Lacibacter sp. H407: one gene and its partner. The protein of the gene in region 2 interacts with the protein of the main gene of each other region in a pairwise test. Links are inferred from orthologs where the notes say so. Each region holds a gene or a part of one and is shown on either strand. Other genes may lie near its edges.

Region 1 (4,054 bases), 2.1 Mb from region 2 along the record:
TCAAGGAACTTTCAGCCAAGCATCAAGTAATCACCATTACGCATCTGCCGCAAATTGCTGCCAAAGCAACGGCGCATTATTTTGTTTACAAACAGGAAGACAAATCAGGAATTAAAACACGTATTCGCTTGTTGAGTAAAGAAGAACAGGTGGAAACCATTGCACGCATGCTGAGTGGCGAAAAACCTTCCGACTCTTCTTTGGTTACTGCAAGAGAGATGATTGCAGGATAAATTTCTTTTCCAACTTATTATTTACGGTTGCAACAACGCACTGCCAAACAAATGATCAAATTTCTGGCAATGGATGAGTGCATATTTGTACTGCGAAAAATCAGCAGCACCCGAAATACTATAAAGCTGATTACCGCTTGTTGATTTAAGTAAACCCAAATCAATAAAGTTGATCGGCTGCACTTCTTTTGATAAATATACGTGCAGATCAGGGCCACTGGAAATATTCACGTTTTGTAACGCTAACGTAAGCGCTCCAGTTGCAGTGCGAAGAATTCTGACTTGTCCGCTTACTGTACCCCATGGTCCGTTGTTGAATGTACCCGTCAATAAAATCGTTTGTCCAACTGAATCAATTGAATCCATTCCGGGAACGGCAGATGTTTCATTGTTCTTTTTACAGGAAATCAATAATAAAATTGTGATAACAAGAATTGTAAGTGATTTCATTTTTTTCTGCTTTTAAAAATGATAGGCTACACCAATACCAGCATTGTTTGCTTTGTTGCGGAAACGATCAACGATTGTTCCATCAGGTGCTGTTTGCTTTACATTGGTTGTTTTATACTCCACAAACATGAATTGATACACCGCTTTTACACTCCATTTATCATTCAGATTGTAGTAAACAAAAAACTCTGAGTTAAGCGAACCGAGATCGAGATCACCTGTAAGTAATAAATTAAATGGAGCCGGTTTAGCAGCCGGTTCGGTGGTGGTGGTTCCATTGCTTGTAAAAACAGCACTGCCGGTGCGTCCAACAGTAAAACCGATGAGATCAATATTAAAACCGGCATACCAACGATTACTGAGATGATAACCGAAGTTGGCTGATAGATTGAGTGAATTGGTGAACGGTCGCTGAACAGTAAGTGTATCCCAGTTTTCTGTTCGCTGTCCAGAAACAACTACAAGAAATGGAACACTGGAAGAACGGGCCACGTTTGCAGGTGCTGTCCAGAAATCTTTTTTAATGCCGAAGTAAGCTGTATTTCGCAGTCCAAGCCCTAATTCAAATTTTCGCTTCTTCCCTACCCGCCAATTATACACATACGAAGCAGCCAATGTTTGCTGTGAGGCACCAATGGTGGCAGAAAAATCAGCAAACCGATGTACACGTGGTACTTCTTTTTTCTCTTGTGCCTGTACAACAGTAACACACAGAACTATAACAATTACCGTTATCCATCTCATACCTGATCTGTTTAGCATACAACAAAACTATTTGGAGCCATGTAAGTGTTTTGTCTCTGATACGACATTGATCAAGAAATTGTGTTAAAAATCTTCTAACACATTTACTTAAATACAGCAGTTGGAAAAATGCAACTGTTTACACCGCTCCACTATATGTACGTGATTTTGCAGATTTGAGATGGCATATAAAAAGACTGAAGTAAGATCAATGAAATATCTGCATAAAAAAAGAGCGAAGTTTTCACTTCACTCTTTTATCTGTCGGGAAGACAGGATTCGAACCTGCGACCCCCTGGTCCCAAACCAGGTGCGCTACCGGCCTGCGCTACTTCCCGATCCTGATTGCCTTTCGGCAATTTCCCTATTGGGGTTGCAAAAATAGTTGTCTGTAGCTAAAGTGCCAAAAAAACAAATCCCGGATTTCAAGATTGAATCCGGGATCAAGTATTTTTTTGAATTTCTTTATTACATGGCGGCTAATTGCACTTTTTGCTGCAGCTCCAACACACTTTCTTTGAACATACTGTCAGTATCCATCAGATCCTTTACCGTTTGGCAGGAATGGATAACAGTTGTATGATCACGACCGCCAAAATGTTCACCAATGGTTTTGAGTGAATTTTTGGTAAAGGTCTTTGCTAAATACATGGTGATCTGGCGGGCCTGTACAATTTCACGCTTGCGTGTTTTTTGTAAAAGCTTCTCGTATGGCACGTCGAAATAATCGCACACCATTTTCTGAATGGCATCGATGGTAATTTCTTTAGATGATGTTTTGACGAAATTCTTCAACACTTTTTTAGCAAGATCCAGATCGATCTCCTTTTTATTAAGCGAGGATTGTGCCAATAATGAAATAAGGGCACCTTCCAGCTCACGAATATTCGTATTGATGTTGTAAGCAATGTATTTCACCACATCTTTGTGCATTTCCAGACCATCATTCTTCATTTTCTTTTCCAGGATCTCAATACGGGTTTCGTAATCCGGCATTTGAAGATCTGCACTTAAACCCCAACGGAAACGACTGAGCAAACGCTCCTGTACTCCTTCAAGATCTTTTGGTGGCTTATCAGATGAAAGGATCAACTGTTTTCCGCTTTGGTGCAGGTGATTGAAAATGGCAAAGAAAGCATCCTGTGATTTTTCTGCACGATTGAAGAACTGAACGTCATCAATGATCAACACATCTACCAACTGGTAAAAATGAATAAAATCGTTGATAGCATTGTTCCGGCTATGATCAACAAACTGGTTGATGAATTTTTCGGAGCTCACATACAACACCACTTTATTTGGATGCTGACGCTTTACCTCGTTCCCTACTGCTTGTGCAAGATGTGTTTTACCCAATCCAACTCCACCATAAATAACTAAAGGATTAAAAGAGGTAGCACCGGGTTTATCAGCAACTGTTTTACCGGCTCTGCGTGCAACACGGTTACAATCGCCTTCAATAAAAGAATCAAACGTATAATTTGGATTCAGCTGCGGATCGATCTGCACCTTCTTCAAGCCCGGTATTACAAACGGGTTCTTGACGGGGTTACTTATTACCAGCGGAAAATCCATTTCGTTATTTGTATAAGTTTTATAACCATGACCAGGAACATCCATGGTAATGGGTTGATTATTGTTATTACCGCTATCCATCATAATGCGGTATTCCAGGTTTGCATCTTTACCTAATTCACGTTTCAATGTTTTCGCAAGCAGCGTTACGTAATGTTCTTCCAGGTATTCAAAAAAGAATTGACTGGGCACCTGGATGGTAAGGATCTTATTCTTTAACTCAACAGGTTTGATTGGCTCAAACCATGTTTTAAAATGTTGCCATTCTACTATATCCTTAATGATGGTTAAACAACTTTTCCATACTTGATCAGCCGTTTTCGTCATTGTTCCAAAAGCAGTTTATATAATGAGTTAATAATGTTCCTGTTTTATCTCTCTGGTAATTTTCTAGAATGAGATTCATAATAGAAAATCTTAGTGGGGAGAGCGAATATCAACACTTTTTGTGGAAAAAAAAATTTTTTATTCACCTGTTTTTTTACCTATTAAAAGCGATTTCGCACCCGACAGATTATTCTGCTTATATCGCAGAAATTCATAATCCAACCGGCCCAGCTGAATACCACCCCAACCCACCTGATTGATCAATATATCGCCGCCATTTTTATTTTTCACTAACACTGGTTCATTTAAGAACGTATGTGTATGACCACCAATGATGAGATCAACATGTTCTGTTTCCTTTGCAAGGATCATATCACAAATACGATTTGCATTTTCACGGTATTGATATCCTAAATGCGACAAACAAATGACCATATCACAACCCTTTTCACGTTTCAACATTGCAGCTGTTTGATTCAGTTGCTGTATAGGGTCAAGATATTTTGTGCTGCCAAATAAATTATCCGGCACTAATCCCTTCATTTCAATACCTACACCAGTAACGCCAATCTTCAATTTTCCTTTCTTAAATATTTTATAAGGAAGCGATTTATTTTCCATGGCTGTTCCGGTAAAGTCGTAATTACATAATAAAACCGGAAACGAAGTTTTTGCCAACTGCGTAGCAAAATTTTCAAGCCCTGCATCAAAGTCATGATTTCCCA
Region 2 (5,133 bases):
TGCAACAACTCGCAGTGAAAAATAACATCGAACCAATGGAAGCATGTACGCTTGTAATGTTGAGTACAGGGCAGTATTAAACAGCCCCTCTTGATTTCCCCAAAGGGGAGAAATCAATACACAGCCCTCACTTTTACAGAATGAATAATCAACACAAAGCTTCTGCTATTGACTGTGGTCTGTGGTCTGTGGTCTATCGTCTTCTTCGTTTATCCCCAACTGTTAATAAACACATAACTCCACAAACTTGCAGCAGCCGGAAATAGTTTCGTAAATTAGGGAAACCCCATTTTATGAACTGGAGAAAATTTAACGGCGAACACATCAAACTCCCGATCAAAGAGGAAGTGCGTACAGCTATTCTCAGGGAAACGGGAAGAGGTTTTCGCTTGAAAGTATGTATTGGTACCGACAGCCAGGTAAAAGGAAGCGAAACAGAATTTGCAACGGTGATTGTATTCCTGCGGGAAGGTCATGGTGGCTTTATGTTCATCCACAACGAGAAAACCAAACAGAAGTATTCCATCAAAGAACGGATGTTGGTTGAAGTGGCCAAGAGCATTGAAATTGCCTATGAGTTATGCGAGCTCTTTACAGAGTATGATGTTGACATGGAAGTACATGCCGACATTAACACCAATCCGCACTTCAAAAGCAACGAAGCCTTACGTGAAGCAATGGGCTATATTCTTGGAATGGGCTTTGCCTTTAAAGCCAAACCGGAAGCTTTTGCCAGTAGCAGCTGTGCTAACAAAATTGTGAACTGATCTACTCATTCAGGTTCCGCTTTCAACTGTGCGAACCACGGTGAGGTTCTTCGTCTCCCCTAACCTCGGCTCCAACATAATTTTTTTACTGAATTATTTGAATTGTATAGCAGCCTGTGCAATGCTGTCTACTTGTTCAATGCTGCTGGCGTGGCCATCCATGTATCAGCATAGTCAGGAACTTCGTTGAAAAATTGTTTTGTAAGAGAAGTAACAAAGAGATACGCTAAAAAGAAAATAGAAAGAATAATACATACAATACCGCCAACAGATAAAATATCCCGTTTCATATTCTCATGTTTTAGAAATGAAAGAAAAATTTTGCGGCAGAGATAAATAGAACCAATTGTAAGGTCGGCCTATTAAATTTAAAAAACAATATTTCAGTTTTGCATTTTCTGCTATTAGGCAATGCACAATAATGTAGCAGCAACTATTCCTGCTGTTTCGGTACGTAGTCTTGTTTCACCCAACGCAACAGGTTGATAATTTTGTTGAAGTGCAAATTCAATTTCAGCAGTGGTAAAATCACCTTCGGGACCGATGAGGATAATGCAATTTGACCCTTCGACTTCGCTCAGGACTTTATTCAATGAATTCTTCTCTGTTTCTTCGCAATGGGCAACAAGTTTAAGTATTCCGTTAGACGGGGAAGTCTGACGTAAAGCATTTTCAAATTTTACCGGCTCGTGTAAAACAGGCAACCATGTCTGTTGGCTTTGTAACATGGCGCTTACAAGAATTCCTTTCATCCGATCGAAACGGAAATGCTGCCGTTCTGTGCGTTCGCAGAGCAAAGGAATAATTTCAGCAACACCTATCTCTGTAGCTTTCTCCAAAAACCACTCAAAGCGATTCGCATTTTTCACCAACGAAATGGCGATGGTTATTTTGCGTGCAGCTTGGGGTTTATAACTTGTAGATTGAACTTGAACCGTACAATGTTTCTTGTGTGCATCCGTGATCTTCGCCAACAACAAACTACCTTTTCCATCAGTAAGCTGTAACAATTCACCCTCTTTCATGCGCAACACCTGCACAACATGTTTTGATGTTTCTTCATTCAACGTAATGAGTTGCTGCGATGCATCAAACGATTCAAGGTAAAAAAAAGGTAAAGCCATAAAAAATGTCCTGCCAATAATTTAGCAGGACACAAATCTAAAATCGTAAATCGGCAATCCGAAATCTAGAACGGCGTTTCCTCATCAAAATTCATGTCATTCATCTTACTGCCTTTCTGTACAAATACTTTCGGGCCTTCATCAGTAGGAACCGGCTTCCAGTTACCACCACCCGGCATCATACCCGGTCCACCAGGCATTGGCCCTTGTGGTCCGCCGAATCCACCACTGCCCATATTGTCACCAAAATCATCTTCCACAAATTTCTGGATATGTAATAACGCCCGCAGCTTAATTGTTTCAAGCGAACCATTTCTGTGCTTGGCAATACGTATATGTGTTTCACCACGATTGCTTTCGCCAAATTCGTTCGACGTAATATCATAGTATTCGGGGCGATACAGGAACATCACCATATCCGCATCCTGCTCAATGGCACCTGATTCACGGAGATCACTCAACTGTGGCATCTTGTTACCATCCTTCCGTTTCTCAACCTCACGACTCAACTGCGACAATGCGATAATGGGAATACTTAATTCCTTTGCCAATTGTTTTAAACCACGTGAAATGGTACTGATCTCCTGTTCACGGTTGGTATTCTTGTTACCGGCGCTTCCACTCATCAACTGTAAATAGTCGATGATGATCAATCCCACACCATGCTTGTTTACCAATCGACGGGCCTTTGCACGCAATTCAAAAATGTTCAACGCCGCACTGTCATCAATAAAGATGGGCGCTTTTGCCAAACGTTCAATTCCTTTTTTATACAACTGCTGCACTTCATGATCTTCCAGTTTACCACGGGAAATTTTCTCCAGCATAATTTCACTTTCGGCCGAAAGAATACGCTGCACCAACTGTGCAGCACCCATTTCAAGCGAGAAGAAGGCAACAGGTGTTGGCTTCGACGGACTCAACGCTGCATTCCGCAACAGGTTCAACGCAAATGCAGTTTTACCCACGGCAGGACGTGCAGCAAGAATTACCAGATCCGAAGGTTGCCATCCGTAGATCACCCGATCCATTGACGGGAAGCCGCTTGGCACACCGGTAATATCTTCCTGTTTGTTCCGCATGTCTTCAATACGCTGAATGGTTTTGATCAACACATTATCAAACGAATCAAAGTTTTTGCGGAGATAGTTATTGGTTATTTCAAACAGTTTACTTTCTGCATCATCAAGCAGATCGAATACATCGGTGCTTTCTTCATACGCATCACCAATGGTCTCGCCACTGATGCGGATCAATTCACGTTGTAAAAATTTTTGCAGAATAATACGTGCATGCGCTTCAATGTTCGCAGTTGAAACAACTGTATTGGTCAAACGGGTTACATAGTAAGCACCGCCTACCATCTCCAGTTCTTCTTTCAACTTCAGCTCTTCCACAACCGTTAACAAGTCGATCGGCAAACTCTTGGCCGTTAAACTTTGCATGGTTCTGAAAATACGCTGATGTGAGTCTACGTAAAAACATTCCGGGCGCAGAATTTCACTGATCGCATCAAACGCACTCTTCTCCAACATCACGGCACCTAGTACTGCTTCCTCCAGTTCTTTGGCCTGTGGCGGCACCTTCCCATACACCATTGTGGAAAGGTCAAGAGCAGGTTTTCTCTTTGTTTTACGGTCTTTGTTTAAGTTAGTAAGATCCATGTTTCGCTGTAAAATGCAAGTTTGTGATTTTGGGTTCCTTTTCCTGCAATCGCTTCGGCAATTCTGATGTTAAGCAATTGTTACGGAACAAGGGCGACGAATGTAAATGCAAAAGACCTGACTGCAAAAACATTTCTTTTGTAAAATTTATGCAAGCTCTATTCACATTCATTCAACGGTTATCCACCCAAATATTGTCTCCATTCACATTTTTAACTACTGTTATCCTCAATTTAATTTATTTCTTCGCCCTTTCCAGAACTATTTGCACACCGGCTGTGCAGAAAGATTTTGAACCGTTTTTTTGGTCATCTGCTGCAAACTACAATATGAACTTTCGCCTCTTTTTCAGCAAAAAAATCTTGTAAAAATCAACCACAGCAAGGGTTTCAGCCGTTCGTTTCCGATTATTACCAGCACTTTCGTTTACCGCTTACTGTTAGACGATTTTAATCGATTTTTCATAAGCAAAAACCCTTAAAAGTGATTGCGTGAGCAAGGCTTCAAAGAATTATCTTTGCAGCTTTCTGAATAAAAGTGTTGTAAACGAATGACGATCAGTTATAAATGGCTGCAGGAATATTTACCTGTGCAAGTGGAACCGGAGCGTTTGAGCCGCATCCTCACATCAATTGGCCTGGAAGTAGAAAGCATGGAAGCATACGAAGAGATCAAAGGCGGATTGAGAGGCCTGGTGATCGGCGAAGTATTGACCTGCGAAAAACATCCGGATGCAGATAAATTATCGCTTACTACTGTAAATGTTGGTGCTGCCGAACCATTGCAGATCGTTTGTGGAGCACCCAATGTGGCGGTTGGTCAAAAAGTAATCGTAGCAACTGTTGGCACAACCATCTATCCATCTTCAGGCGAACCAATGACCATGAAGAAAGCAAAGATCCGTGGTGTTGAAAGCCATGGAATGATCTGTGCTGAAGATGAAATCGGCATGGGCAGCAGCCATGCAGGCATTATGATCCTGAAAAATGATGTGCGTGTTGGAAGTGAGGCCGCCGATTATTTCAAACCTTATACCGACTGGATCATTGAAATTGGATTAACACCTAATCACATGGATGCCATGAGCCATATTGGTGTGGCACGTGATGTAATTGCTTATTTGAATTTTCACGATAAGAAAAACTATACCGTTAAATCGCCTTTTGTAAACGGCTTCAAAGCTGATAATAAATCGTTACCCATTCGTGTGGTGATAGAAAATAAAGAAGCATGTCAGCGATATGCAGGTGTAAGCATCAGCAATGTAACAGTAAAGGAAAGTCCCGATTGGCTAAAGCAACGTTTGAAAGCAATTGGCGTACGACCAATCAATAATATTGTAGACATTACCAACTATGTATTGCACGAAACCGGTCAGCCATTGCATGCATTCGATGCAGATGCCATTACCGGCGGCGAAGTAATTGTAAAGAATTTACCCGAAGGTTCTGTATTTACAACGCTTGATGAAAAAGAACGCAAGCTGAGCAGCGAAGATCTGATGATCTGCAATAAAGAAGAAGCGATGTGTATTGCAGGTGTATTTGGCGGCATGAAAAGTGGTGTAAAAGAAGCAAC

The links.
Region 1: the proteins of dnaB (region 2) and dnaA interact in binary tests that used the Escherichia coli proteins (3 or more experiments, as listed by UniProt). The link is inferred for Lacibacter sp. H407 from one-to-one orthologs.

The regions. Positions count from the first base shown.
Region 1 is NZ_JBBKTU010000001.1:2,475,976-2,480,029, reverse strand. Bases 1,113-4,054 are described here. They hold dnaA (chromosomal replication initiator protein DnaA), read right to left. Parts: upstream 3,330-4,054; coding sequence 1,896-3,329; downstream 1,113-1,895. Other genes in these bases: WG989_RS10820 (bifunctional metallophosphatase/5'-nucleotidase), read right to left, coding at 3,468-4,054; WG989_RS10835 (hypothetical protein), read right to left, coding at 1,113-1,427. Outside these bases: DNA repair protein RecN, read left to right, coding at 1-233; WG989_RS10840 (DM13 domain-containing protein), read right to left, coding at 255-683; more of WG989_RS10835, read right to left, coding at 696-1,112. UniProt on the Escherichia coli protein: Plays an essential in the initiation and regulation of chromosomal replication. Binds in an ATP-dependent fashion to the origin of replication (oriC) to initiate formation of the DNA replication initiation complex once per cell cycle.
Region 2 is NZ_JBBKTU010000001.1:335,685-340,817, forward strand. The notes cover bases 1,257-4,164. They hold dnaB (replicative DNA helicase), read right to left. Parts: upstream 3,556-4,164; coding sequence 1,957-3,555; downstream 1,257-1,956. Other genes in these bases: WG989_RS01450 (RsmE family RNA methyltransferase), read right to left, coding at 1,257-1,891; pheT (phenylalanine--tRNA ligase subunit beta), read left to right, coding at 4,106-4,164. Also shown: WG989_RS01435 (CoA-binding protein), read left to right, coding at 1-80; WG989_RS01440 (ribonuclease H-like YkuK family protein), read left to right, coding at 294-767; WG989_RS01445 (hypothetical protein), read right to left, coding at 896-1,057; more of WG989_RS01450, read right to left, coding at 1,172-1,256; more of pheT, read left to right, coding at 4,165-5,133. UniProt on the Escherichia coli protein: The main replicative DNA helicase, it participates in initiation and elongation during chromosome replication. Travels ahead of the DNA replisome, separating dsDNA into templates for DNA synthesis.